DNA from 3 places in the Paenibacillus sp. FSL R5-0923 genome. Region 2 is predicted to be linked to each of the others. Evidence: a T-box and tRNA genes for the amino acid it is inferred to sense, from the RefSeq annotation. Region 2 holds a T-box; the other regions hold tRNA genes.

Region 1 (9,915 bases), 1.8 Mb from region 2:
AATGGCCATCTCAATCACATTACCGATATGACCTTTACTGGATAGCGGCTCAAATAGGAATATCCCAATCGTCTTCACCGGCTGATTGCTTACCAATGAGATGATCAGAAAAGCAATAGCGAGTGCAATTACGATTACTGCCGATGTTCGAATGTATTCAAAATATTTTACTTTAAACATGATTTACGGCCCTCCTGATTTGCTCCTCGTCCTGTCGATGAATCCCTAGCATATAAAGCCCTAATTCTTCTTCACTAACCTTGGAAGGCTCCTCGAAAAAGGCAACAATCTTTCCTTCATACATCACTAGTAGACTATCGCTGATCTCCAAGATCTCATTTAAGTCTGCTGACACTAGCAAAATAGCGCAATCGTCTGAGCGCAGCTCCAACAGCTTTTGATGTATGAACTGCGCCGCGCCTATATCCACGCCCCTTGTCGGCTGCTCTGCAATAAGCAGTTGCGGTTCTGTAGAACACTCTCTAGCTACGACAACCTTCTGCATGTTACCACCTGATAACATTCCTATTGGCTGAGAAGGTCCCGAACAGCGGACTTTAAATTCTTCTACAAGTGATACTGCAAGCTTGGCAATTCGTGATCCATTTAAAAAGGGGCCTTTATTCATAGCTTTTGTACGATACTGAGTGGACAGCAGATTATCCGCTATGCTCGCATCACTGGCTATCCCTTGATGCATCCGATCCTCTGGGATATAGGAAACGCCTAGCTTACGAATATCTAAAATATCCGATTCACGAATATCTTTTCCCTTCACTAGCACAGAGCCTTGGCTTGAGACCCCTCTTAGGCTACCCGTAAGAGCCTCAATGAGCTGTGTCTGCCCATTCCCTTCTACACCAGCAATCCCGATAATTTGTCCCCCGCGTACTGCAAAGTTGATATCTGTTAGCAACGCTTTGCCGTGTGCATCATTTACACCTAAGCCCTGCACAGTGAGTACCGGCTCCCCATTAGACAGAATCTCCTTGTCATATTTCAACACGACGTCTCTGCCCACCATAAGGCGTGAGATTTCTTGCTCCGTGACATCCTTCGTTTGGAAGACACCTTCACTACGTCCACTACGCATGATCGTAATTCTGTCACAGATCGCTTTAACTTCTTTCAACTTGTGTGAAATAAAAACAATCGTATGACCCTGCTCTCTTAACTGCTTAAGCTCCCGGAACAATTCCTCTGTTTCCTGTGGGGTCAACACTGCGGTCGGCTCATCCAGAACGAGGATTTTTGCACCACGCAGCAGCGCCTTCAGAATTTCAACCTTTTGCTTCATACCAACCGTGAGATCCTCCACTTTTGCTTTTGGATCCACTGCCAGATTGTATTTTTTCGCAGTCTCTTCGGTCATGCGTACAGCTTCTGCATAATTGATGCCAACGCCCTTACGAGGTTCCATGCCCAGCACCATGTTCTCTGCTACCGTAAAAGAAGGGACCAGCATAAAATGCTGGTGAACCATACCAATCCCTCTATCAATGGCATCCTGAGCAGATTGCAGCTTCACTTTTTCACCCTTGATAAAGATTTCACCTTCACTAGGCTCTTCCATGCCGAACATGATCTTCATTAAAGTTGATTTACCAGCGCCGTTCTCGCCCGCAATCGCATGAATTTCTCCCTCACGTAAAGAAAAATGCACGTCTTTATTTGCAACGACACCATTGGGATACACCTTGGTAATTCCCCGCATTTCCAGCAGAGCTTTGTTCATAGGTCTCAACGCCTTTCGACTTGGAGGTCTGCAAAAATATACAGCTGGAATTCTTCTAAAGAAGAATCTCCAACTGTAGGTTTATCACTTTATAGCTACACTTAAGGCTTAACTGCGTTACGAATGGCTTCTACTTCAGAGGTTTCCATTCCCATCGCGTTATCTACTGTAATTTCTTTATTGATCAGCTTTTGCTTCACTTCTTCAACTTTAGCCTGAAGATCGGCAGGGAAGATATTTTTATAGATCTCATTCTCTGCAATGCCTACACCATCATCTACAAAGCTCAACACATCACGTTTACCCATCTCAAGTGTACCGTCTTGTAATCTCTTCACGGCACCCAGAATAGCACTATCAATCTTTTTAATAGAAGAGGTAACGATCAAGTTTGCTTTTTCGCTATCTGTATCGTTAAGCAACATCGCCTGATCGGAGTCTACGCCGATAGCATATTTCTTCTTCTCCTTAGCTGCATCAAAGATCCCAAGACCTGTACCCCCAGCCACGTTAAAAATAACGTCCACACCGGAGTTATATTGAATCAGCGAAAGCTCCTTGCCTTTGGCCGGGTTAACGAAATCGCCAGCATATGATACAGCGACCTTCACATCAGGATCAACATATTGAGCGCCCTGAATGTAGCCTACCAAGAAAGCGTTAATTCCTGGAATGTCCATGCCGCCTACAAAACCGATCACATTCTCAGGATTAGCATTTTCCATATCCGATTGTGTAGCTAGCGCCGCTACAGCACCTGCTAGAAAAGATACTTCATTTGTTGCATAAGACATGTTGTACATATTCTCTGGTGCTTCATCTATATCGGTATCATAGTTAATGAACTTTTTGTCAGGATATAATTCAGCCGTTGCATTAAACATCTCTGTAATTTCCGATCCGCCAGAAATAATAACATCCCAGTCCTCAGCGGCGATATCGTTAAACGTAGGCTCCCATTTCGTTTTATCGACACCCATTTCTACAACCTTTGTTTCCGCACCCAGTTCATCCTTAACCTTTTGCAAACCACTATTTGCGGAGTCAAAGAATGATTTATCCCCAAGCGTTCCTGGAATCAGTAGTACAACCTTGAGCTTATCCCCTGAGCCCGTTGCTCCACCCTCAGCTGCATTAGATCCTGCATTCGCGGAAGATCCATTACTCGACGTATTATTTCCACAGGCTGTGACCATTACCATTACTACTAGTAACAACAAAGAAAGAACTTTCTTTTTCATTTTTCTATTCCCCCTATTTATAGTTGGTTAGTAATCTGAGAGATTCTCCTTCTTAGTCCGTTGTATATTTCACGATTTAGATGGAAACTCTCATTTTTCATGTAACATTGTCAAAATTTTAATGATTTTAACGAATACACTCAAAAATAGAGATAAAATTATAATTTTTACGAATAATCCGACTAATTTCCGAACGAGATGGCCAGTCAGGTTGCTAATCTTCGGATTTCTTGATACGATCATATCAAATATTAATGAAAATAATTATATGATTTCGGTCATAATTTTGTACGATTCGGCTAAAACATAATTATTGGAGGCTCATCATGGATCGTGTTCTATATATTGTAAATGCAGCACATGAGGTTAATACCTATATTCCACCACACCAGCATGAATGTTATGAACTAGTCTATTATTTAAACGGATTAGGAACTACCAATGTAGGTTCCCGAAGTTATCATTTTCGTTCTTCTTCATTCGCGCTGATACCACCCAATCATAAACATGATGAGAATCATCGCGAGGATGCTACTATACTATTTGTAGGTTTCCATTCAAATCACCCAAATATGGAGAATTTGCAGGGCGTATATGAAGATGATAAAGACCATACTGTTCTACAGATCTTGCTTCGAATGAAAGCAGAGTTTGCGCGCAAACAAGATGGATTCTCTGAACTATTGAACCTTCAAATGAGCGAAATCACTGTTCATCTGATACGGCTTCTTAGCGCCTCTGGGTTTCAATCACCAACGGAAGACAGAGTCCAATATGTTCTAAACTATATGAATGAGCATTACCGCCATAAGCTATCGGTCGCAACACTTTCTGAGATGTCTGGATACAGCTATGATCGTTTCCGCCATTTATTTAAAGAACGATTCGGTTCTTCACCTCTGCGCTATCTACTATTGAAACGTCTGGATTATGCAAAGTCTCTCTTGCAACATACCCAAATGCATATCTCTGAAGTATCAGCTGCTGCTGGGTTTGTGAATGACGCCCAATTCTGCAATATGTTTAAACGTGAAATTGGTCTCACCCCACGAGCATTCCGACTAAGCAGTCAATAAAACAAAACTCCACACAAAAAGGCCGTTGATTAGAGACGCCTCTAATTCAACGGCTTAAGAATAAAAGCTCAAAGACAAAGAAAAAAGGTTTGTAAAGTTGCTTATACAAGCGACTTTACAAACCTTTTTGATATACCGGCGAGAGGACTCGAACCTCCACGGTTTCCCTCTCGATTTTGAGTCGAGCGCGTCTGCCATTCCGCCACGCCGGCACATATGAAATTAATGGAGGCGCCACCCAGATTTGAACTGGGGATAAAGCTTTTGCAGAGCTTTGCCTTACCACTTGGCTATGGCGCCATATGAAAACTTTGGAGCGGACGACGGGAATCGAACCCGCGACCCTCGCCTTGGCAAGGCGATGCTCTACCGCTGAGCCACGTCCGCATAAAATGGCTGGGGATATAGGATTTGAACCTATGCATGACGGAGTCAAAGTCCGTTGCCTTACCGCTTGGCTAATCCCCAATAACATTTTAAAATAAAAGGGGCGACTGATGGGTCTCGAACCCACGAATGCCGGAACCACAATCCGGTGCGTTAACCACTTCGCCACAATCGCCATATTAAACTAATATTGTTGCTGTTCTTCTTAAAGTAAATGGGGCGACCGATGGGACTTGAACCCACGAATGCCGGATCCACAAACCGGTGCGTTAACCCCTTCGCCACGACCGCCATATTAAACTTTAGAGAAAGACTTTAGATAAAGATTGGCAGGGGCAGCAGGAATTGAACCCACACCAACGGTTTTGGAGACCGTTGTTCTACCTTTAAACTATGCCCCTAAAAAAAATGGTGGGGGATGATGGATTCGAACCACCGAACACGTACGTGAGCAGATTTACAGTCTGATGCGTTTGGCCACTTCGCTAATCCCCCAAAGATGGTGCCGGCGAGAGGACTTGAACCCCCAACCTACTGATTACAAGTCAGTTGCTCTACCAATTGAGCTACACCGGCATATTAAGTTGTATACTATATGGTGGCTCGAGACGGATTCGAACCGCCGACACGAGGATTTTCAGTCCTCTGCTCTACCGACTGAGCTATCGAGCCAAGAAAATGGCGGAACCGACGAGATTCGAACTCGCGATCTCCTGCGTGACAGGCAGGCATGTTAGGCCAACTACACCACGGTTCCAAAAGATATAATTACTTGATGAAAATTGGTTGCGGGGGCAGGATTTGAACCTGCGGCCTTCGGGTTATGAGCCCGACGAGCTACCGGGCTGCTCCACCCCGCGTCGTTCTTAAATGAATATGGTGGAGGCTGAGGGGATCGAACCCCCGACCCTCTGCTTGTAAGGCAGATGCTCTCCCAGCTGAGCTAAGCCTCCGTAAACAACAATTGTTATTGTACCAAAGTCCACTATGTAAAATCAAGTGAAAATTTGGTGACCCGTATGGGATTCGAACCCATGTTACCTCCGTGAAAGGGAGGTGTCTTAACCCCTTGACCAACGGGCCATACTAAGTAAAATTTGTGGCGGAGAGAGAGGGATTCGAACCCTCGAGACGCTTGTGGCGCCTACACGATTTCCAATCGTGCTCCTTCGGCCAAACTCGGACACCTCTCCATATGGCTCCCCGAACAGGACTCGAACCTGTGACAACTCGATTAACAGTCGAGTGCTCTACCAACTGAGCTATCAGGGAATATTCATACCAGGCTTAATGCCTGAAAACTGAATCCGAATTGAATTTGCGTTCTAAGTATAGGATAAGCCCTCGACCGATTAGTATTGGTCAGCTCCATGCATTACTGCACTTCCACCTCCAACCTATCTACCTCGTCGTCTTCAAGGGGTCTTACTAATTGGGAAATCTCATCTTGAGGGGGGCTTCACGCTTAGATGCTTTCAGCGCTTATCCCGTCCGTACGTAGCTACCCAGCCATGCTCCTGGCGGAACAACTGGTGCACCAGCGGTACGTCCATCCCGGTCCTCTCGTACTAAGGACAGCTCCTCTCAAATTTCCTGCGCCCACGACAGATAGGGACCGAACTGTCTCACGACGTTCTGAACCCAGCTCGCGTACCGCTTTAATGGGCGAACAGCCCAACCCTTGGGACCTACTTCAGCCCCAGGATGCGATGAGCCGACATCGAGGTGCCAAACCTCCCCGTCGATGTGGACTCTTGGGGGAGATAAGCCTGTTATCCCCAGGGTAGCTTTTATCCGTTGAGCGATGGCCCTTCCATGCGGTACCACCGGATCACTAAGTCCGACTTTCGTCCCTGCTCGACTTGTAGGTCTCGCAGTCAAGCTCCCTTATGCCTTTGCACTCTTCGAATGATTTCCAACCATTCTGAGGGAACCTTGGAACGCCTCCGTTACTCTTTAGGAGGCGACCGCCCCAGTCAAACTGCCCGCCTGACACGGTCCCCGTACCCGGTAAGGGTACTAGGTTAGAACCTAGATACGATCAGGGTGGTATCCCAACGGCGCCTCCACCGAAGCTTGCGCTCCGATTTCTACGGCTCCCACCTATCCTGTACAGATCGTACCCAAATTCAATATCAAGCTGCAGTAAAGCTCCATGGGGTCTTTCCGTCTTGTCGCGGGTAACCTGCATCTTCACAGGTATTAAAATTTCACCGGATCTCTCGTTGAGACAGCGCCCAAGTCGTTACGCCATTCGTGCGGGTCAGAATTTACCTGACAAGGAATTTCGCTACCTTAGGACCGTTATAGTTACGGCCGCCGTTTACTGGGGCTTCGGTTCATAGCTTCGGGTTACCCCTAACCACTCCCCTTAACCTTCCAGCACCGGGCAGGCGTCAGCCCGTATACTTCGCCTTGCGGCTTCGCACAGACCTGTGTTTTTGCTAAACAGTCGCTTGGGCCTTTTCACTGCGGCCCCCTCGTGCTATTCACACTACCGGGGCACCCCTTCTCCCGAAGTTACGGGGTCATTTTGCCGAGTTCCTTAACGAGAGTTCTTCCGCGCGCCTTAGAATTCTCTTCTCGCCTACCTGTGTCGGTTTGCGGTACGGGCACCTTCTCCTGGCTAGAGGCTTTTCTTGGCAGTGTGAGATCATGACCTTCGCTACTGTAATTTTCGCTCCCCATCACAGCCCAGCCTTAACGATGTGCGGATTTGCCTACACATCAGCCTCACTGCTTAGACGGACATATCCATCAGTCCGCGTCACTACCCTCCTGCGTCACCCCATCGCTCATAGCGGATTACGGTGGTACAGTAATTTCAAACTGTTGTCCTTCGACTACGCCTTTCGGCCTCGCCTTAGGTCCCGACTTACCCTGAGCGGACGAGCCTTCCTCAGGAAACCTTGGGCTTTCGGCGGATCAGATTCTCACTGATCTTTTCGTTACTCATACCGGCATTCTCACTTGTATGCTGTCCAGCGCTCCTTACGGTACACCTTCAACCCACATACAACGCTCCCCTACCCCAGATACATACGTATCTAGCCATAGCTTCGGTGGTGTGTTTAGCCCCGTTACATTTTCGGCGCAGAGTCACTCGACCAGTGAGCTATTACGCACTCTTTCAATGGTGGCTGCTTCTAAGCCAACATCCTGGTTGTCTGTGCAACTCCACATCCTTTCCCACTTAACACACACTTGGGGACCTTAGCTGATGGTCTGGGCTGTTTCCCTTTTGACAATGGATCTTAGCACTCACTGTCTGACTCCCGGCAATAAGTATATGGCATTCGGAGTTTGACTGAGCTTGGTAATCCTTGCGGACCCCGCACCCAATCAGTGCTCTACCTCCACTACTCTTATACCGAGGCTAGCCCTAAAGCTATTTCGGGGAGAACCAGCTATCTCCGAGTTCGATTGGAATTTCTCCGCTACCCCCACCTCATCCCCGCATTTTTCAACATGCGTGGGTTCGGGCCTCCAGTGCGTGTTACCGCACCTTCACCCTGGACAGGGGTAGATCACACGGTTTCGGGTCTACGTCCACATACTAAATCGCCCTATTCAGACTCGCTTTCGCTGCGGCTCCGTCTTCTCGACTTAACCTTGCATGTTAAACGTAACTCGCCGGTTCATTCTACAAAAGGCACGCCATCACCCATTAATAGGGCTCTGACTTTTTGTAAGCACACGGTTTCAGGTTCTATTTCACTCCCCTTCCGGGGTGCTTTTCACCTTTCCCTCACGGTACTGTTTCACTATCGGTCGCCAGGTAGTATTTAGCCTTAGCAGATGGTCCTGCTGGATTCATACGGGGTTTCACGTGCCCCGCACTACTCGGGATCCGTCTCGGAGAGAACACAGTTTAGGTTACAGGGCTTTTACCTCTATCGCGGGCCTTTCCAGACCTCTTCACCTACCATATTCCTTTGTAACTCCATGTGAGACGTCCCACAACCCCTAAGAGCAAGCTCTTAGGTTTAGGCTGTTCCGCGTTCGCTCGCCGCTACTGACGGAATCACTATTGTTTTCTCTTCCTCAGGGTACTTAGATGTTTCAGTTCCCCTGGTCTGCCTCTACATCTCCTATGTGTTCAGAGATGAGTAACTGCGAATTACCACAGCTGGGTTTCCCCATTCGGACACCCCCGGATCAAAGCTTGCTTACAGCTCCCCGAGGCAGTTTCGTTGTTCGCCACGTCCTTCGTCGGCTCCTGGCGCCTAGGCATCCTCCGTGTGCTCTTATTAGCTTAACCTTCGCTCCGATGTTTCGCTTGTTTGCACAATTGAAAATCTTCGCTTCCAGCTAATAACTAACGTACTTGTTTACACAAGTTTTAGCTAAAAGATGTTCTAAAACGCAAATTCGTTTCGGTATCCAGTTTTCAAGGATCAAGTCTTACTGAGAGCTTAAACTCTCAAAACTGAGCAACGAGTGAGTAACAGGCCTAAACCTGAGATTTTGGAAGTTTAACTTCCGATTTGAATGTCTTCATTGCAGAAGACGATTCTCCATAGAAAGGAGGTGATCCAGCCGCACCTTCCGATACGGCTACCTTGTTACGACTTCACCCCAATCATCTACCCCACCTTCGGCGGCTGGCTCCCTTGCGGGTTACCCCACCGACTTCGGGTGTTGTAAACTCTCGTGGTGTGACGGGCGGTGTGTACAAGACCCGGGAACGTATTCACCGCGGCATGCTGATCCGCGATTACTAGCAATTCCGACTTCATGCAGGCGAGTTGCAGCCTGCAATCCGAACTGAGACCGGCTTTGATGGGATTGGCTTCACCTCGCGGTTTCGCTTCCCGTTGTACCGGCCATTGTAGTACGTGTGTAGCCCAGGTCATAAGGGGCATGATGATTTGACGTCATCCCCACCTTCCTCCGGTTTGTCACCGGCAGTCACTCTAGAGTGCCCAGCCTTACCTGCTGGCAACTAAAGTTAAGGGTTGCGCTCGTTGCGGGACTTAACCCAACATCTCACGACACGAGCTGACGACAACCATGCACCACCTGTCTCCTCTGTCCCGAAGGCCGCCACTATCTCTAGTGGATTCAGAGGGATGTCAAGACCTGGTAAGGTTCTTCGCGTTGCTTCGAATTAAACCACATACTCCACTGCTTGTGCGGGTCCCCGTCAATTCCTTTGAGTTTCAGTCTTGCGACCGTACTCCCCAGGCGGAGTGCTTACTGTGTTAACTTCGGCACCAAGGGTATCGAAACCCCTAACACCTAGCACTCATCGTTTACGGCGTGGACTACCAGGGTATCTAATCCTGTTTGCTCCCCACGCTTTCGCGCCTCAGCGTCAGTTACAGCCCAGAAAGTCGCCTTCGCCACTGGTGTTCCTCCACATATCTACGCATTTCACCGCTACACGTGGAATTCCACTTTCCTCTTCTGTACTCAAGTCACCCAGTTTCCAGTGCGACCTCAGGTTGAGCCCAAGGTTTAAACACCAGACTTA
Region 2 (9,915 bases):
TATCTGGCAGATTACATTCATTATGATAAGGAAGATTTTCAGCAAGCACGAGCTCGAGACAAGGTTGATGTGAACTTAAACCCACTTGAATATCGTTTTTACGAAAAAAATTCACGCGCTGAAATGATCGAGATGTTCGGCGTGGAAGCCGTGGAGAAGCTTAGTGCCCGCTCATTTAGTCTCATGGAGCAGTCTTGGCAAGAGCAAAGGGAATATTTAGAAAATGCCGTATCTACTCTGGGCGTAAAACGTCAGATCGAAGCACGAGCTGCTCTAGCCGCATTACGACCGGTTCGTCCACAGATTGCTAATGCGGATGCGACAATCCTGTACACGGATCAATCCTATACTTTAGGAGACTTTGAGGTCGTGTTTGAGGATAACGGTTCTATTATCAGTTTGCTAGACCAACGTAATCGAGAGTGGGCTGGGCCGAACAACCCGATCGGATTATTCTCATATGAGACTTTCTCCCAAGCGGATTATGATCGTTGGTACCGTGAATATCACGTGCGATGGAAAAATACGCATGTATGGGCAACCGGAGATTTCGGGAAACCAGGTATGGATCTGACGAAAGAATGGATAATGCATACCGTGACGAAACCCAAACTATTATCCTTGCAAGCATTATGTGGAGAAGAACAGGATGTTGTCCTTGCTACGTTAAAGATGCCTAGAGCAGCTAGTGAAGGAATGGGTGCTCCACGAGAGTTGACCATCGAATATATATTTAAGAAGCACACTGCTACCGTAGAATGTAAGCTTCAATGGTTCCATAAGGATGCATATCGCCTCCCAGAAGCAGCATGGATGAGCTTCAATCCGATCGTCAATAATCCAAATCAATGGAAGCTTGATAAAATCGGACAACTCACTTCCCCACTAGACGTTGTTAAAGGGGGAAATCGCAATCTGCATGCGGTAGATCAGGGCATGTATTATGCGGCAGCGGACGGTCAAGTGGATATCACGACATTAGATGCCGCGCTCGTATCTCCTGGAGAACCACGGCTTGTGCAATTTGATCATACATTTGCTTCACTTACTGGAGGAATGCATGTCAATTTACACAACAATGTCTGGGGTACAAATTTCCAGGCTTGGTACGAAGAAGATGCGTTATTCCGCTTCAAGCTGAAATTCCAATCTCATCTTTAATCATAAAATACCTGAGAGGAGCTTTACAATGAACACCCACAAACCATGGAAAATTTACGTCATTCAACATTCCCATACGGATGTTGGCTATACAGAACGTCAAGAGAAAATCCGGCAGTATCATGTCAATTACATTCGGCAAGCGTTACAAATTGTACGTGACATCGAAAGCGGTGCTCGCCTAGATTGGAAGGGCTACAAATGGGTATGCGAAACGTTCTGGCCTGTTGAATCCTTCCTCTTAAAAGCGACACCAACAGAAAAAGAAGAATTCGCGCAAGCGGTACAAAAAGGCTATATCGGTCTATCTGGAACCTATCTCAATTTCGGCGAGCAATTAAATCAAGAGATGCTCTCCGTCATGATTCAACGGATTACTGACTATGGTCAATCGATTCAATTCCCCGTACGTTCTGCTATGACTGCAGACATCACTGGCTTTGGTTGGGGATATAGTCAAGTCTTGGCCGATGCTGGTATCGAGAATTTAATAACCTGTATTCATACACATCACTCCATGTTTCCATTATGGAAGAAACAAATTCCATTCTGGTGGGAAACACCAAAAGGTGATCGAATTCTAACGTGGAGTGGCGAGCATTATATGTTCGGAAATGACCTCGGCTTGATTCCTGGTATAGGAGGTTCCTATACGATTCGTGATGAGCATGACGTGCGAAAAGGCGTGTCCTTGGAAGTCGCTGAAGCGCGGTTTGATCGATATTTAGAGCAATTAGTTGAAGATGGCTATACCTTCCCGTTAGTACCTGTCATGGTATCTGGGCTCCCTACAGATAATGGCTCACCGAATGCCGCATTAATGGATTTTGTAAACCATTGGAATGCGTTGCATGGTGATCGGATCTTGATTCAACCAGCGACACTGGATGATTTCTTTACAGATTTAAGAGCATATGCGAACGAGCATCCGGATGAGATCGAGACCTTTCGAGGAGATTGGCCGGATTGGTGGACAGATGGCTCAGCTACTACTCCGATGCATGTTCAGATCTTCCGAGAGGCGCAACGCGTGTACACGAAAGTGAAGCAATTAGATCCTACCCGTGAGATTGTTGACCAAGTGCGGCTTGAGGCGATTGAATACGAGTTGGCTTTATTTGCTGAACATACATGGGGATACCATTCCTCTGTGACAGAACCTTGGAACCCATTCGTACAAGAGCTGGGCTGTCGTAAAGAAGCTTATGCCGCAAATGCGAGTTCACTTGCCCATACCGCATTATACGATATCCTTGAGGCACAAGGAGATGCACTATTAGGACCAGATCGTCCTATGAAATTTGAATTGCATAACCCAAGTGAATTTATACAAACCGATTATGCCCAATTAATTATGGAGGGCTGGTACATTACAGAGCTGAAAAATGGCTTTGAAGTGATCGATGAAGTGACTGGAACCGTCTACGAAGCTCAAATGGTGACGGGACACCGCGGGGTCGTCATTACAATTCCAGTAACTTTGCAGCCTAATCAAAAGGTACAATTGACGATTAAGGCAATCGAAGAGCATCCGCCCGTAACAGCATATCGAACCGATTATGTTGGATCCGATCGCATGCTGGATATTATTCCTCCGGTTCCACCGAAGCTACATGTGACGCCTAAATTTATCGAGTCACCTTTCGTTCGAATCGAATGGGAACTCGGGGCAGGGATTACGAAGTGGTTTGACAAGAGCAGTCAACAAGATTTACTGCGGTCTGATCGTAATCACAATGCATTCTCCCCTGTCTACAACGTAACAGAAGCACCTAATGAATTTGGCATGTATGATGTACGCCGTAAGATGGGACGTAATCGTAGAGGCGCTGATGCAATAACCTCTGTCGGAGCATTAGTTGATGTCAATATCGTTGAAAAGGGTGCCCTTTATGGAAAAGTTCAATTGACATATCGCGTGAATGGTTGCAGTCACTATTCCTTACTCGTCACCGTATACGGTGATCGCGCACGTGCTGATGTAGCCGTACGCATGCATAAGGAAAGTGTATGGGATCCAGAAAATGTGTACATTTCACTTCCGTTTGGGAGTGCTCCCGCTGCTGGGCAAGATGCGCTGTGGATAGAAAAGACAGGCGCAGCCTTACGTCCACGAATTGATCAATTGCCTGGATCCTTAGCAGATTTCTATTGTGTCGATGAAGGTGTAGCTTTTGTCCGTGACACACGTGGTGTTGCCATTGCGATGCCAGATACACCTCTCATCCAACTCGGCTCCTTAGACTATGAGGATCGACTATTGAGCGGACACCCTGGACTCGCGCATGATCCAGCCCATCTCTATTCATGGCCCATGAATAATTATTGGGAAACGAACTTTAAGGCGACACTAGGTGGATTCTATGAATTCCGTTACTACATCGCTTGGGGGGATGAGCTCAATACGTCAGAAGTAGCATTAGAGGCTTGTAAGAGTATGAACGCGGGTATCCTTGCATGGAGAACAAGTAAGTAAGAGAATAATCATATTATCAGTTAGACGAATCACAAAGTCTTCCTCGAGAAGTACGGATTGAATAAGATTTGGAAGCATTTTAGACCTTCACATGAGGTCGCCTCTTTCTGTTACAGAGTCATTTGATGGTACAAATGATTCCACAAAAAAAGGCGTCCTTTTTGCTATGCTGTGATGTAATTTATTGGTTAATCAGCAGGGATGTTTTTATATAAATGTTCATTCTTTAGTAACCTCTGTAGAAAATAATAAATCTATTAAATCTCTTGCGTATACCCAACGTTAACTCTTAGTCCACCTGAGAAGTCAGGATAGAGAGAATCAGCCCATTCATAGACTTCTCGGGTAGAGTCCAATATTTTATTTGCTTCCTTGTAATGCTCATTAATCCATTCGATATCCATTCGGAAACCTCCTCTTTTTGGAGTTCGTGAAAGGGTTAAGGATCCTGCCCGGAGCTTGTCTTAACCATTCCTATTTATTGACTTTTTGTTGTTCTAATCTTTGCTCTTCTTCTTTAATTTGACTTATATCAATTCGTTCAAACAACAATTGCAAATCAGTTACCTGTTGATAAGGGGGAACCGAGCTGGGCTTCCAATTCGGTAGTTCAAGCGATAGGAATCCCCTGATCTTCTCACAAGAAAACGGTAGAAACGGATGCAGCAAATTCGCCAAATTAGCTATAATCTGCACGCATGTATATATTGTAAAACCACAGGACTCCTGATCTTCTTTTACCTGAATCCAAGGTTTTTGCCGATCAAAATACTGATTTGCCTTACGTACATAAAAGAAAATATACTCGAGCGCATCCTTCAAATCTCCCGCTTCAATTAGGCGTCCTGACTCCAGATACAAGAGGTCAATGTTGTCGCTCCACCCCTTATCTAACTTTCCACTTGGCACGATCCCTTCATAAAACTTCTCTACAAAAGCCAATGAGCGATTCACAAAGTTACCAAATGCTCCAAGCAGCTCACCATTATGACTATAAATAAACTCTCTCCAGGAAAAATCCGTATCCCGCTTCTCAGGCCCGTTGGCAATTAAGAAATAACGAATAGAGTCAGGATGATACCGCTCTAGAATATCAGGTACCCAGACTGCCCAATTACGGCTAGTGGAGAACTTCTGCCCTTCAAGGGTTAAATATTCGCTGGATATAATCCGATCCGGTAAATGTAGTTCTCTTGCTCCTAATAAGACGGCTGGCCATATCAGGGTGTGAAAAGGAATATTATCTTTACCATGGACATAATAAGCGGTGATGTCCTCTTGTTCCTCTGACCAAAAATCCTCCCAGCTCCGCCCAGACTGTGCGGCCCACTGCTTACTGGCTGATAAATAACCACTTACCGCCTCAATCCAAACATAAATCTTCTTGTCTTCAAATCCAGCTATAGGAACATCTACACCCCAAGATAAGTCTCTTGTTACCGCGCGGTCCTGCAGTTCTTCTTTTAAATAACGTTTGGTCAGTTTTATAGCGTTTTCTCTCCAAAATTGTGCTTCCTCTACATATTCCGTTAATTCAGATTGAAATTTAGATAAGCTAAGATAAAAATGTTCTGTCGGTCGTTCTGACGGTGTATTCCCACATAATTTACAGACTCTGTCCAATAAATCGGCAGGGTCTAGAATCGTAGAACAATAATCGCATTGATCTCCACGCGCCCGCTGGCCACATACTGGACAAGTCCCTTCCACGTATCTGTCTGGCAAAAAGCGCTGATCCACCTCACAGTAACATTGCGCAATGGTTTTTTTATATAAATGACCATTCTCTAGTAGCTTCGCAAACAAATCTTGCACAACCTTATGATGCTGCTGTTGATCCGTTCGAGTATAAAGATCATAACTAAATCCCAGCTGTTCAAAACACTGCAGAAACTCTTCGTGGTATCGACTGGCAAAAGCTTCGGGTGTGATCCCTTCATTAGCAGCTTGAACCGCTACAGGTGTGCCATGACAATCGCTGCCTGACACATATAAAACGTTATCCCCCTTGCTGCGAAAATAGCGTGCCAGCACATCCCCAGGCAACACACTTGATAATCTTCCAAGATGTAAAGATCCATTCGCATACGGCCAAGCACCACCTATAAACACATTACTCATTAACCTTCTCCTCCTTTTTTAGACAACAAAAAAACTCCCATCCACAAAGGACGAGAGTTCTACTCACGTGTTACCACCTAATTTTATAAATGCCTCATGACATTTACCTCTTCAGGTACGACGTTAATAAACGTTTATACCCTAGCACTGTAACGGATGCAGGTTCCGGCGCAGCCTACAACCCAAAAGGTTTCGATGCGCAGCTCTGAGACCATATTCCCAAGGTTTTTCTTTACTCCTTTTCAGCGACCGGAGCTCTCTGTAGAAAGAATTGCCGTGGTACTCTTTCTCTTCTTTGCCTTTAAATATTCAAGTTACTGGAAATGATACTTAATTTTCTGTTTATTGTCAATGTGAAACATCAAGCTCACTGTAACTTTTTCAATTAATTTTCGTCTTTTATATAAATAAGTTACAAGGAGGAAGTCCTTCAATGAAAAAAGTAAACTTGCTTATACTCTCTGTTCTTTTACTAGCAGGGGTATGGGGTTGTTCCGATAATAAGGTTAATTCTGTTCCCAAAAGTGAACCCTATACTTCCGAAAAAGCCATCAGTAGAGGGGATATTGTTTCTTTTGAAAAAGTGTACAACCTCGATAAATTTGAGCAATTTATAACTAATCTCTCCAGCAAAAAAGCAGACAATATACGAGTTACAAGTTACACAGATGAGGGCGATCCCATATTTAAGGATTTGAAGTTTGATGGCAATGTAATTAGTTATAGCTACGATACCTCTAATGATGCATTCGGTGGAAGCAACACAGGAGTCAGAACCGATACCTGCTCCGAAGTGACGAGTAAAAAAAACACACAAGGTGAAATAATCTATTCGATCAGCGGTTGCACAAATAATGACTCTGAAATCGATTACTACCTTTTCCGCACAAAAAAAGCCACCCAATCGTAATACGATAGGATGGCTTTTCTAATATCTATTTCATGATTTTGCAAATATCATTAGTGAATTGAACAGGATCACTAACCTGTAGACCTTCGATCAACAGTGCTTGGTTGTACAGCAGGTTCGTGTATAAACCGAGCTTCTCTTTATCGTTCTCAGCTGCTGCTTTCAAAGACTGGAAGACTTCGTGATGGATGTTGATTTCGAGTACCTTATCCGCTTGAACCTCTTGCCCATTCGGCATCGATTTCAGGATTTTTTCCATCTCGATTGTCAGTTCACCTTCAGCAGAGAGGCATACCGGATGAGTCTTCAAACGTTTGGAAGCTTTAACATTCTTCACTTTGCCGGACAAGATGTCCTTCATCGCTTCAAAAAGCTCCTTGTTTTCGTTCTCTTCCGCTTCCGTTGGCTTGTCCGCTTCGTCTGCTTCGATACCCAGATCACCACTGGATACGGATTTAAATTCTTTTTCTTTATAAGACATGATCATCTTGATCGCAAATTCATCAATATCATCAGTGAAGTAGAGAATTTCATACCCTTTATCCGATACAAGCTCGGTTTGTGGGAGCTTTTCGATTCTGTCGATCGACTCTCCGGATGCATAGTAGATGTACTTCTGATCTTCTGGCATTCTTGATACATATTCGTCCAGTGTTACCAGCTTCTTCTCCTTGGAGGAGTAGAACATCAGCAAATCTTGAAGTGTATCTTTGTGCATTCCATAATCGTTATACACACCAAACTTAAGCTGTCTGCCAAAAGCGTTATAGAACTGCTCGTATTTCTCTCTTTCATCCTTCAGCAAGCTTTGCAGTTGACTCTTCACTTTATTCTTAATGTTCTTAGCGATCAGAGTCAGCTGACGGTCATGCTGGAGCATTTCTCTGGAGATGTTTAGCGAAAGATCCTCTGAATCTACCATACCTTTTACAAAGCTAAAATAGTCAGGCAGCAGATCCGCACATTTGTTCATGATCAATACACCATTGGAATAGAGCTCAAGACCTTTTTCATATTCCTTTGTGTAATAATCAAATGGTGTATTTTCTGGGATAAACAAGATCGCATTATACACTACAGCACCATCTGCACTGATATGAATATGTTTAAGCGGCTTATCGAAGCCGTAACGTTTCTCTGCATAGAAGTTATCGTAATCTTCTGTAGTCAGCTCGTTTTTGTTCTTCCGCCAGATTGGCACCATACTGTTCACGGTTTGTTCTTGAACAACTTCCTCGAACTCGTTCTCTGTGCCTTCTTTTGCCTTCTGCTCCTTCACGTCCATTTTAATTGGGAAACGAATGAAGTCAGAATATTTTTTAATGATGGATTTCAGGCGATACTCTTCCAAATATTCATCGTATTGATCTTCTTCGGTATTCTCTTTAATCTTCAAAATCACTTCAGTACCTACAGAATCCTTCTCGACAGGCTCGATAGTATAGCCATCAGCGCCCTTAGACTCCCATTTAAAGGCCTCGTCGCTACCAAGCGCCTTACTGATCACAATTACGTCATCTGCTACCATAAACGCAGCATAGAAGCCAACACCGAACTGTCCGATGATATTGTGACCATCTTTGGCTTCGTTCTCTTTCTTAAATGCAAGAGATCCGCTCTTCGCGATTGTTCCTAAGTTATTCTCTAGCTCTTCTTGCGTCATCCCGATACCTGTATCGGAGATCGTCAAAGTTCTGTTCGCCTTATCGGCAGTCACTTTAATATAATAATCTTCTTTATTGAAGACCAGGCTTTCATCAGCTAATGCTTTGTAATAGATCTTATCAATTGCATCACTTGCATTGGAAATCAACTCGCGAAGAAAAATTTCCCGTTGTGTATAAATGGAGTTAATCATCATTTCCAGCAATCTTTTCGATTCGGCTTTAAACTCTTTTTTGGCCATGAATAAGTAAATCTCCTTTCAAAATAACATCTTGTCCAACATTTCGTGATTAGCACTCTTGTTAGATGAGTGCTAATTCTTCTTTTTATATAACATAAACTGATTTTGAATGTCAATATTTACAGCGACTTTCTTTAAAGAATGCTATCTTTTGCATACAAATTTAAGATTTTATTGATCATTAATGACCCACTTGCGCGTAGGCTGATTCTATGTTTTAAATAGACTAGATGCATAAATTCCAAATAAAGGGTTATCATTATCAGACCTAGGAGGAATTCGAATGAATAAACACGCGCAGTCCATTGTAAATTCTTCAGCAACAAGTCCCATTAAGAATTTGATTGGCAGTGTATTTATCCCCGTACACGATATTGAAAAAGCCCGTAGCTGGTATTGCCAAGTCCTAGGACTCCAGGAAGCAGATCATCCGATTATGAACGGTCATTTATGCCCGTTAACTATGCAAGGAAGCACTGGGATCATTCTGGACACCATGCCCATGTGGGGAGGTTTAGAGCCTGAAGGGGCTCCTCCAATTACAACACCTGCTCTTATGCTTATAACCGATGATTTGCAAGCCTCTTTCAACTATATGAAGGAGCTCGGTGTAGAGATAGTAACCGAAATTCAAGATCAACAATGGTTTGTGGTGAAAGACCCTGATGGGAATAAACTAATGATTTGCAAGTAACATTTGCGTTAGAAATTGCAATGGCTGAGACTTCCACTTCTTAGGATGCATCAAAAGCTGCAGATCAAAATGAATTTCTTGATGTGCGAATGGCAGCTCAGCCAAGTTCCCCCGCTCAATTTCTTCCTCTGCAACAATTTTAGGTAATAATGCAATCCCTAAACCATTCATAACACATCGTTTGATCGCTTCTAGATTCGAAAGCTCAAAACCTATGCGGAATATAATCCCGTGCTCTTTTAACAAATTCTCGAACAGACTCCGGTAAATACAGCTCTCTTCAGAAACAATTAATTCGCAGTTATTTAGATCCTGTAGCGTTACTGTATCCATCTGGGCAAGGGGATGGTTAATGGGGGCTATCAACACGAGTGGTTCATCTCTAATGATCGTACGATCAAGTAAAGAATCCGTAGTGGTACGATCGAGCATCAAACCAATGTCTACTTCCCCATCTTTTATTTTGGCCAAGAGGTTAGCTTCCTGCATCGTTTGTAGATGGATATCAAGTTTCGGAAATTTCGTCCTCAACTGCTGTAAGTAGGGTGGTAAGTAGAAAGCAGCTAATGAATCAATTGTACCAATCGTTAGCGTACCTCCAATTTGCTGGGCGATGGTTTCTTTAGAACGATCATACAGATCCAAAA
Region 3 (9,915 bases), on a different contig from region 2:
GTCGAAGGACAACAGTTTGAAATTACTGTACCACCGTAATCCGCTATGAGCGATGGGGTGACGCAGGAGGGTAGTGACGCGGACTGATGGATATGTCCGTCTAAGCAGTGAGGCTGATGTGTAGGCAAATCCGCACATCATTAAGGCTGGGCTGTGATGGGGAGCGAAAATTACAGTAGCGAAGGTCATGATCTCACACTGCCAAGAAAAGCCTCTAGCCAGGAGAAGGTGCCCGTACCGCAAACCGACACAGGTAGGCGAGAAGAGAATTCTGAGGCGCGCGGAAGAACTCTCGTTAAGGAACTCGGCAAAATGACCCCGTAACTTCGGGAGAAGGGGTGCCCCGGTAGTGTGAATAGCACGAGGGGGCCGCAGTGAAAAGGCCCAAGCGACTGTTTAGCAAAAACACAGGTCTGTGCGAAGCCGCAAGGCGAAGTATACGGGCTGACGCCTGCCCGGTGCTGGAAGGTTAAGGGGAGTGGTTAGGGGTAACCCGAAGCTATGAACCGAAGCCCCAGTAAACGGCGGCCGTAACTATAACGGTCCTAAGGTAGCGAAATTCCTTGTCAGGTAAATTCTGACCCGCACGAATGGCGTAACGACTTGGGCGCTGTCTCAACGAGAGATCCGGTGAAATTTTAATACCTGTGAAGATGCAGGTTACCCGCGACAAGACGGAAAGACCCCATGGAGCTTTACTGCAGCTTGATATTGAATTTGGGTACGATCTGTACAGGATAGGTGGGAGCCGTAGAAATCGGAGCGCAAGCTTCGGTGGAGGCGCCGTTGGGATACCACCCTGATCGTATCTAGGTTCTAACCTAGTACCCTTACCGGGTACGGGGACCGTGTCAGGCGGGCAGTTTGACTGGGGCGGTCGCCTCCTAAAGAGTAACGGAGGCGTTCCAAGGTTCCCTCAGAATGGTTGGAAATCATTCGAAGAGTGCAAAGGCATAAGGGAGCTTGACTGCGAGACCTACAAGTCGAGCAGGGACGAAAGTCGGACTTAGTGATCCGGTGGTACCGCATGGAAGGGCCATCGCTCAACGGATAAAAGCTACCCTGGGGATAACAGGCTTATCTCCCCCAAGAGTCCACATCGACGGGGAGGTTTGGCACCTCGATGTCGGCTCATCGCATCCTGGGGCTGAAGTAGGTCCCAAGGGTTGGGCTGTTCGCCCATTAAAGCGGTACGCGAGCTGGGTTCAGAACGTCGTGAGACAGTTCGGTCCCTATCTGTCGTGGGCGCAGGAAATTTGAGAGGAGCTGTCCTTAGTACGAGAGGACCGGGATGGACGTACCGCTGGTGCACCAGTTGTTTCGCCAGAAGCATGGCTGGGTAGCTACGTACGGACGGGATAAGCGCTGAAAGCATCTAAGCGTGAAGCCCCCCTCAAGATGAGATTTCCCAATTAGTAAGACCCCTTGAAGACGACGAGGTAGATAGGTTGGAGGTGGAAGTGCAGTAATGCATGGAGCTGACCAATACTAATCGGTCGAGGGCTTATCCTATACTTAAAACGCAAATTCAATTCGGATTCAGTTTTCAGGCGACTCAAGCCTGAGCATTTACGATGTAAATGCCCGTTTGGTGGCGATAGCGGAGGGGTTCCACACGTACCCATCCCGAACACGACCGTTAAGCCCTCCAGCGCCGATGGTACTTGGACCGAAGGGTCCTGGGAGAGTAGGACGTCGCCAAGCGGACAACCACATTACCCGTGGTATTTTTTTTGCCCTTAATATTGATGTGTCTTAAAAAGGGCCTTTAGCTCAGCTGGTTAGAGCGCACCCCTGATAAGGGTGAGGTCGGTGGTTCGAGTCCACTAAGGCCCACCATATTCCCTGATAGCTCAGTTGGTAGAGCACTCGACTGTTAATCGAGTTGTCACAGGTTCGAGTCCTGTTCGGGGAGCCATTTATGGAGAGGTGTCCGAGTTTGGCCGAAGGAGCACGATTGGAAATCGTGTAGGCGCCACAAGCGTCTCGAGGGTTCGAATCCCTCTCTCTCCGCCACAAAGTTTATTAGCATGGCCCGTTGGTCAAGGGGTTAAGACACCTCCCTTTCACGGAGGTAACATGGGTTCGAATCCCATACGGGTCATAACATGGAGGCTTAGCTCAGCTGGGAGAGCATCTGCCTTACAAGCAGAGGGTCGGGGGTTCGATCCCCTCAGCCTCCACCATATTCATTTAAGAACGACGCGGGGTGGAGCAGCCCGGTAGCTCGTCGGGCTCATAACCCGAAGGCCGCAGGTTCAAATCCTGCCCCCGCAACCAAATTTTCCTTAAGCATGATGTTTTGGGACTAGCTGGCGTAGTGTAAATGAATAGTATATAATTATTAAATGACGCGGGGTGGAGCAGCCCGGTAGCTCGTCGGGCTCATAACCCGAAGGCCGCAGGTTCAAATCCTGCCCCCGCAACCAATTTACTCTTATGCATTATGTCTATGGAACCGTGGTGTAGTTGGCCTAACATGCCTGCCTGTCACGCAGGAGATCGCGAGTTCGAATCTCGTCGGTTCCGCCATTTAGTTAATTATTGTTGGGGATTAGCCAAGCGGTAAGGCAACGGACTTTGACTCCGTCATGCATAGGTTCAAATCCTATATCCCCAGCCATTTATGAGAGCCATTAGCTCAGTTGGTAGAGCACCTGACTTTTAATCAGGGTGTCGAAGGTTCGAGTCCTTCATGGCTCACCATTATTTTTAAAGTGTGCGCGTGTGGCGGAATGGCAGACGCACCAGACTTAGGATCTGGCGTTTCACGACGTGGGGGTTCAAGTCCCTTCACGCGCACCATATTTTGCGGAAGTGGCTCAGCGGTAGAGCATCGCCTTGCCAAGGCGAGGGTCGCGGGTTCGATTCCCGTCTTCCGCTCCATAATTTTTGCGCCCTTAGCTCAGCTGGATAGAGCGTTTGACTACGAATCAAAAGGCCGGGAGTTCGAATCTCTCAGGGCGCGCCATTTTTATTACTAAGTAATTACATGTTTTGACGGGATGTAGCTCAGCTTGGTAGAGCACCTGGTTTGGGACCAGGGGGTCGCATGTTCAAATCGTGTCATCCCGATTTTATACCTTTGCGGGTGTAGTTCAATGGTAGAACTTCAGCCTTCCAAGCTGATAGCGTGGGTTCGATTCCCATCACCCGCTTATAATTAAGAAACATCTGTCTATTATAGGCAGGTGTTTTTTTGTATAGTTACATTCATATGGATACAATAGAACTTAGGGCTTTTAGTTGAGGAGGTAGCAATGTTTGAATTTGAAGCTAAATTAGTGCGACCTGATGCAAGTGGGAGCTGGACTTATCTTAACGTCCCTTTTGATGCCGAACAAATATTTGAAACAAAGTCCAGAATACAGGTAAAAGGAAGTGTAAATGGAATCCCCTATAGAGGAACGCTTATGCCCCATGGAAACGGAAAGCATTTTATGGTGGTAAAGAAAGAACTACGGGATCTAGCCAAAGTTCAACCTGGTGATATTGTGCGTGTGACGATGGAGCAAGATCATCAATTACGGGAGGTAGAAGCCCCAGAGGATTTCCTTGATGCGCTGAGTAGCCATGAGCAGGCAGAAGCTTATTATAACGGTCTGGCTTATTCTTATCAGAAGGAATATGTATCTTGGATCGAAGCGGCGAAAAGACCTGAAACCAGAACATCTCGTATCGAAAAATCAGTCAGTAAACTGGCTGAAGGATTGAGGCTCAAATAAAAGTATGAAGAAGTGCTTAGCAGGCTGAATAGATGAACAGCGTCCTCTTCCATAAGATTGGAAAGGGACGCTGTTAATGTTGGTGATATGTGCAAGTGGGCTTAAATAAGAACGGCTACCTCACCACAATTCACAAACTTAATACTTTCGATTTTTACTGATAACTCACCTGAAGGAATAGCTAGCTGACATGTACTGCCGATCTGAGCTAACAGCAACTGCATGCCAATAGGCGAGAACATTGAAATCTTGTTATCATTGGGTTCTGCCTGGTTTGGAAATACGATGGTGTAGGTATCTGTAGTATTGTCGTCTAAGTAGCGTAGCTGAAGCTGACTTCCAATCAATACGAGTGAATTCAATTCTTCACCATTAAAACGGGAAAGTAATTGTTCCAGCTCGGAGCAATAATGGGACAACAGCGTTTCAGCATTACTTCTTTGTTTGCTTCGTTCCGGGAAATACTGATTTAGAAATGCGATTTTTTCCTCATCAAAATAAATAAGCTGCTGGACCAGTTGTGTCCTTGAGCCTTCATAAATTAGACTATGGTTCATAGTAGATTTCACCCCCTCTAAGTAGCACATTCTTTGCAAATTTGTTATGACGCGTTGCCATATTAAAATCCCTCCTATACAAATAGAGGTCCCCTAGAGGGAACCTTCTGATCAGTATAACAGCTTCTATATGTAAATCCAATCCATTTTGCAAAGGCAATAAATTCTTACTAAATATTGTATTTAAAACGTTTGACTATTGTATAGTTGGGTGCTATGATAGGCTGATGTTATAGGCATTTCGTAGAAAACTGCGGAATGCCTATACTATATTTCGAAGATAATTTTACATTAAATGTTACCAGGGGAGTGATACGCCATGTACATTTCGTTGAGTTCACCTATAGAATCTAGACATAAAAAGTAACTATAATTTATTAAAGGAGAGATCAGGATGATTCAAGTAAAAGAGTTTGTAGATGCTGATAATTCGTATGCTGAGAATAAGGCGAATGAGTTCTTGGCAGGGCTGCGTGAGGAACAGGTTGTGAATATCTGTTACGGTTCGGTAGTTAAATCTTCACGTGATGGGGCAGAGCATCAAAGAAGCAGTATACTGGTCGTGTATAAGACAAATGAAGGGCAATAACTGGAACACTTTTTTTTCGTGCTTATCTGTTGTCTCCACGCTATGCATCGTGATCGTTCTTATATATTATATGTTTTAGCTTTTCTTATGAACAAAGAGGACCTTTCCCATTTACGGGTAAAGGTCCTCTTTGATTGTATAAGTGCAATTACAGTCTTATATTCCGTCTGGAACGGATAATCCTAAGCCGGATGCAACACGCTGTCCCAATTCCGGATCAGCTTTATAGAAATGAACAATTTGACGAAGTTTAATATCGTTACTTTCAACTGGTGTCATAGCGCCTACGATATTTTGAACAAGACGTGTACGTTCTTCTTCACTCATCAGGCGATACAAGTCACCAGGTTGTGTATAATGGTCATCACTATTATAGGAGACACTGTCGGCATTTCCAGATACTTCGAAAGGTGATGTTTTGTACTGTGGTGCTTCTTTAGGTCCGCCTAAGCTGTTAGGTTCGTAATAGGCACCGGATCCGCCATTGTTACCGAGTGCCATGCCACCGTCACGTTGATAGTTCTTCACTTCTACTTTTGGTCGGTTGATAGGCAGGCTGTTATGGTTGGGACCTACACGGTGACGATGAGCATCGCCGTAAGCAAACAGTCGACCCTGTAGCAATTTATCAGGAGAAGCTTCAATACCAGGGACGAACGAGCCAGGAGAGAACGTAACTTGCTCTACTTCCGCAAAGTAGTTCTCTGGATTGCGATCCAGTACCATGCGGCCAACCTCAATTAATGGATAATCTTTTTGCGACCATACTTTGGTTACATCGAATGGATCAAAGCGGTAAGTGTTCGCATCTTCGATCGGCATAATCTGCACGTAGAGCTTCCACGCTGGGAAATCTCCTTTATCAATAGCATTGAACAAGTCTTCTGTATGATAATCTGGGTTCTCCCCAGCTATTTTGGCGGCAAGATCTGGAGCAAGGTTCTTAATGCCTTGTTCTGTTTTGAAATGATATTTCACCCAGACGGCATTACCTTCGGCATTTACCCACTTGAAGGTGTGGCTTCCGAACCCGTGCATATGTCTTAGCGTAGCTGGAATTCCGCGATCTGACATCAAAATCGTAACCTGATGTAGAGATTCCGGCGATAAAGACCAGAAGTCCCAAACCGCATTAGGGTTCTTTAAGTGTGTCTGTGGATCACGCTTCTGTGTATGAATAAAGTCAGGGAACTTGATTGCATCACGAACGAAGAATACAGGTGTATTGTTACCTACGAGATCATAGTTTCCTTCTTCGGTATAGAACTTCACTGCAAAACCACGTGGGTCTCTTACAGTATCAGCAGAACCTAGCTCCCCAGCTACGGTTGAGAAACGGATAAACATAGGGGTACGCTTGCCTACCTCAGATAGAAAATTAGCTTTTGTATATTGAGTTAAATCCTGAGTGACCTCAAAATACCCATGAGCGCCAGCACCCTTAGCATGAACGACACGTTCAGGAACACGTTCTCTGTTAAAGTGGGCTAATTTTTCAAGCAGATGGACATCTTGCAGCAAAGTAGGACCACGATCACCGGCTGTCATTGAATTTTGATTGTCGCCTACTGGAGCACCCCAGCTGGTCGTAAGATTATTATTATTGGAGCTCATTAATAGAATCACCTCGTAAGATTTGATTTTAGATTTAGTATAAGTTCTATATTAATGTTTTCTGGGGAAAATGCAACACTTTTTGAATAATTGACACATTACAGTATGTGGTAATCGTCGTCCCATTCAGATATATATGATAGATAGAGTGATTAATTACTAAGCAGAGTTAAAAAAGAAACAGCGCACCTCTACCATCACTGGAGGGTGCGCTGTTCTATTTTGATATAGGAATATCCGTTTTCTGTACTTAGTTTTTAATGTACATTCTGTTATAGTATTCATCCAGCATTCTTTTGGTGGCAAATTCGGTACGAGTGGTTTCGATACTCTTCTTCATCATTTGTACCCACTGTTCACGATTCTCATAATAGGTTGGGAGTACTCGATTCAATAGGGTGTCGTATAGCGCATCACTATCATGCTTATCCAGAACCTCGAAGTCAGTAGTCTCGAAGCCGTCTCCGATCTGCCAGCCATTCTCGCCATCTAAACAGGCTTCCGGCCACCAGCCATCTAGAATAGAGCAGTTCAATACGCCGTTCATGGCTGCCTTCATCCCGGAGGTACCACTTGCTTCCAGTGGTCTACGCGGATTGTTGAGCCAAATATCAGAACCGCGTGTCAGCTGTGCGCCAATAGTCATATCGTAATTCTCCAAGAAGACAACACTCTTCGGATATTTTTTCATCATCGCCACTAAATTGCTGACGATTTTTTTGCCGTTATCATCGAGTGGATGGGCTTTGCCAGAGAAGACGATTTGTATTTTGCCGGACTCCAGATAAGGCTCAATAATTTCCGGCTGCGAGAAGATCAGGTCACTGCGTTTATAAGGAGCAGCTCTGCGTGAGAAGCCAATGAGTAGATTGTCAGCATTTAGACTAATGCCGGACCGTTCTTTGATGAAATCAATCAGTTCACCCTTAATTTCCTTATGCACTGCCCATAAATCGCCATTTTGTTCATAGGCTTGTGTCATTCTTTCATCTACCCAGGTAGGGGTATGAATGGCATTAGTAATGCCAATGATGTCCGATCTTCCGGCAACCTCTTTCCACATCTTATTGGCTGTATCCGCATGAAGCTGAGCCACTGCATTAGAAATACGTGAGAGTCGTAGACCGGCAACCGTCATGTTGAACGGCTCGCCACCGATACGCTCCATCTGGTCGCGGGTTAAGCCATTGAATGCACTCATATACTCTAGGCGGTCGAGTGGATGGGTTTCGTTGCCTTCTTTTATCGGCGTATGTGTAGTGAACACAACCTCTTCCCGAGTAGCTTTCCAAGCTTCCTCAAAGGTGCTGCCTCCGGACATCTTTTCACGAATGAGCTCGATGGCTGCTAAGGCTGCATGGCCTTCATTGAAATGATAGACATCAATCGGAATGCCGAGAGCACGCATAGCTTTTACTCCGCCGATCCCGAGTACGATCTCTTGAGCGATCCGTTCCTCACCGAACCAGCCGTACAATTGTCCAGTAATCCATGCATCATTATTCTCGGGGATATCCGTATCCAGTAAATACAACGTGCTGTTGCCAAAATAATCAGTCTTCCATACTTTGCACACCACATCGGTCTTTCTGACTTTTACGGTTACCTTCACCCCTGTATCTTCAAGAAAATCATAAACATAATTGTGATAGGAGTCGTATGGATTACCGTTCGCATCAATTTTTTGATCCGTATAACCTTGTTTCCACTTCAGCCCGATAGGGATGATAGGAGCATTGATGTCTTTAGCTCCCTTAATGTAGTCTCCGGCGAGAATTCCAAGCCCTCCGGCATACATTTTAAAATCGGAATGTAACCCGTACTCCATACTGAAATAAGCTACTGATGGTAATTTTTGTTCGTTCACTTGATAAGCCTCCTAATCGCGGATTAGATTGAATTGCAGTAAAGCTGCTGGCATTATCTACGATGCAAACGTTTGCTCAAAAAACAGTCATCAATCGTTGTGGAAGCGATTGCACCATCATTCTAGCACACTTTATCTACAAAAGCATAACGTCAATTTGGTGAAAATAGCCAATTAGGGGCAAAATCAACGGAAGTGATTGATAAAGTGAAGGGAAGACCCTAAGATAAAGAGATTGAAGAAATAATTATTGGTGGTGTTTAAGTTGGGTATAGTTGTGATTGGAAGCTTAAATATGGATATGGTAGTACGTACGAACCGGGCACCGAATGCAGGAGAAACGCTTATGGGACAAGCATTTGCTCTATCTCCCGGTGGAAAAGGAGCGAATCAAGCCGTTGCCGCAGCACGTCTGGGTGCTGAGGTTAGTATGATCGGCAGCGTCGGAAAAGATACCTTTGGAAGCGAAATGCTGGAGATTATTAAGCAGGAAGGTATTCATATAGAACATATCTCAGTGAGTGAAACGGAGGCAACAGGTGTAGCTTCAATCGTTATTGAAGAAGATGGAGAGAATCGGATTATAGTTGTTTCTGGGGCGAATATGGAGCTTTCTGCGGAAGATATTCAGATGTTGGCGCCTGTAATTCAACAAGCTAAGTTAATCGTGCTACAGCTTGAAATGGATTTAGCAATGACCGAACAGGCTGTTGCTATTGCCCATGGTTATGGGATTCCAATCATTTTAAATCCTGCACCAGCCAGAAGGCTTAAGGATGAGATGTTAAGTCAAGTAACCTATTTGACGCCAAATGAGACGGAAGCAGGAATTCTAGCTGGGATGACTGTCGATAGTATAGAGACGGCTGAGCAGGCTGCCCGTATTTTGCTACAAAAGGGTGTTAAGAACGTTATTGTAACTTTAGGTGCTAAAGGCACATTGTTAGTTAATGCTGAGGGGACCAAGTTAGTTCCTGGGTTCCCGGTAAAGGCAATAGATACAGTTGCTGCGGGAGATTCCTTTAATGGTGCACTCGCACAGCAGTTAGTCTCAGGTAAGTCATTGGAGGAAGCGTTACGCTTCGCGAATGCTGTCGGTGCTTTGGCTGTTGGGAAAGCAGGTGCAATACCGTCACTGCCGTATTTGCCTGAGGTTGAAAATTTTATAAAGCATGTATCGGATGATAAGGAGCTAAAATCATGAGCAGAACATTAATCGTTAAAAATGTAGTGATCGGTGAAGGAATACCTAAAATATGCGTCCCGTTAATTGGTGCTACCCTTACTGAACTGAAGCAGGAAGCTGAAGCCTTAAAAGAGCTAAATCCTGATTTGGTGGAGTGGCGTACGGATTTTTTTGAAAAAGTGGAGGATTTAGAAGCAGTGAAGTCAGCGTTAAGTGATATTCACGCGATCATTCCGGATCTTCCGCTGATCTTTACGTTCCGTAGTGCGAAGGAAGGTGGAGAGAAGCAGGTCAGTATAGAATATTACATAGCTCTTAATGTTGCTGCTGCTGAGAGTGGGCTAGTAGATATTATTGATGTTGAATTGTTTAATGAG

Evidence for each region. A T-box is a leader RNA that pairs with one kind of tRNA and senses whether it is charged. The one in region 2 lies ahead of metG (methionine--tRNA ligase), so its partner is inferred to be a tRNA-Met.
Region 1: it encodes a tRNA-Met, which carries the amino acid that the T-box ahead of metG (methionine--tRNA ligase) is inferred to sense. The anticodon was not compared.
Region 3: it encodes a tRNA-Met, which carries the amino acid that the T-box ahead of metG (methionine--tRNA ligase) is inferred to sense. The anticodon was not compared.

Annotation. Positions count from the first base shown of each region.
Region 1 covers NZ_JBBPAT010000001.1:1,682,125-1,692,039, reverse strand. Annotated here, with positions in the region: gene MKX35_RS07670 (ABC transporter permease) at 1-180, opposite strand, end outside; gene MKX35_RS07665 (ABC transporter ATP-binding protein) at 173-1,735, opposite strand; gene MKX35_RS07660 (BMP family ABC transporter substrate-binding protein) at 1,837-2,976, opposite strand; gene MKX35_RS07655 (AraC family transcriptional regulator) at 3,303-4,052, shown strand; tRNA gene MKX35_RS07650 (tRNA-Leu) at 4,186-4,264, opposite strand; tRNA gene MKX35_RS07645 (tRNA-Cys) at 4,279-4,352, opposite strand; tRNA gene MKX35_RS07640 (tRNA-Gly) at 4,365-4,439, opposite strand; tRNA gene MKX35_RS07635 (tRNA-Gln) at 4,446-4,520, opposite strand; tRNA gene MKX35_RS07630 (tRNA-His) at 4,542-4,614, opposite strand; tRNA gene MKX35_RS07625 (tRNA-His) at 4,655-4,730, opposite strand; tRNA gene MKX35_RS07620 (tRNA-Trp) at 4,767-4,840, opposite strand; tRNA gene MKX35_RS07615 (tRNA-Tyr) at 4,849-4,934, opposite strand; tRNA gene MKX35_RS07610 (tRNA-Thr) at 4,940-5,015, opposite strand; tRNA gene MKX35_RS07605 (tRNA-Phe) at 5,036-5,111, opposite strand; tRNA gene MKX35_RS07600 (tRNA-Asp) at 5,119-5,196, opposite strand; tRNA gene MKX35_RS07595 (tRNA-Met) at 5,223-5,299, opposite strand; tRNA gene MKX35_RS07590 (tRNA-Val) at 5,317-5,392, opposite strand; tRNA gene MKX35_RS07585 (tRNA-Glu) at 5,448-5,522, opposite strand; tRNA gene MKX35_RS07580 (tRNA-Ser) at 5,540-5,632, opposite strand; tRNA gene MKX35_RS07575 (tRNA-Asn) at 5,636-5,711, opposite strand; rRNA gene MKX35_RS07570 (23S ribosomal RNA) at 5,772-8,700, opposite strand; rRNA gene MKX35_RS07565 (16S ribosomal RNA) at 8,963-9,915, opposite strand, start outside.
Region 2 covers NZ_JBBPAT010000001.1:3,452,195-3,462,109, reverse strand. Annotated here, with positions in the region: gene MKX35_RS15470 (DUF5054 domain-containing protein) at 1-1,161, shown strand, start outside; gene MKX35_RS15465 (glycoside hydrolase family 38 N-terminal domain-containing protein) at 1,190-3,637, shown strand; gene MKX35_RS15460 (hypothetical protein) at 3,895-4,041, opposite strand; gene metG (methionine--tRNA ligase) at 4,112-5,758, opposite strand; T-box leader at 5,802-6,063, opposite strand; gene MKX35_RS15450 (DUF4362 domain-containing protein) at 6,192-6,668, shown strand; gene htpG (molecular chaperone HtpG) at 6,694-8,574, opposite strand; gene MKX35_RS15440 (VOC family protein) at 8,858-9,268, shown strand; gene MKX35_RS15435 (LysR family transcriptional regulator) at 9,251-9,915, opposite strand, start outside.
Region 3 covers NZ_JBBPAT010000002.1:158,847-168,761, forward strand. Annotated here, with positions in the region: rRNA gene MKX35_RS25730 (23S ribosomal RNA) at 1-1,512, shown strand, start outside; rRNA gene rrf (5S ribosomal RNA) at 1,588-1,704, shown strand; tRNA gene MKX35_RS25740 (tRNA-Ile) at 1,763-1,839, shown strand; tRNA gene MKX35_RS25745 (tRNA-Asn) at 1,843-1,918, shown strand; tRNA gene MKX35_RS25750 (tRNA-Ser) at 1,924-2,016, shown strand; tRNA gene MKX35_RS25755 (tRNA-Glu) at 2,033-2,104, shown strand; tRNA gene MKX35_RS25760 (tRNA-Val) at 2,111-2,186, shown strand; tRNA gene MKX35_RS25765 (tRNA-Met) at 2,204-2,280, shown strand; tRNA gene MKX35_RS25770 (tRNA-Met) at 2,353-2,429, shown strand; tRNA gene MKX35_RS25775 (tRNA-Asp) at 2,455-2,532, shown strand; tRNA gene MKX35_RS25780 (tRNA-Gln) at 2,549-2,623, shown strand; tRNA gene MKX35_RS25785 (tRNA-Lys) at 2,631-2,706, shown strand; tRNA gene MKX35_RS25790 (tRNA-Leu) at 2,722-2,805, shown strand; tRNA gene MKX35_RS25795 (tRNA-Gly) at 2,812-2,886, shown strand; tRNA gene MKX35_RS25800 (tRNA-Arg) at 2,895-2,971, shown strand; tRNA gene MKX35_RS25805 (tRNA-Pro) at 3,002-3,075, shown strand; tRNA gene MKX35_RS25810 (tRNA-Gly) at 3,088-3,158, shown strand; gene MKX35_RS25815 (YdeI/OmpD-associated family protein) at 3,261-3,725, shown strand; gene MKX35_RS25820 (GreA/GreB family elongation factor) at 3,827-4,282, opposite strand; gene MKX35_RS25825 (sporulation protein Cse60) at 4,677-4,871, shown strand; gene katA (catalase KatA) at 5,028-6,485, opposite strand; gene glgP (alpha-glucan family phosphorylase) at 6,736-8,352, opposite strand; gene rbsK (ribokinase) at 8,630-9,556, shown strand; gene aroD (type I 3-dehydroquinate dehydratase) at 9,553-9,915, shown strand, end outside.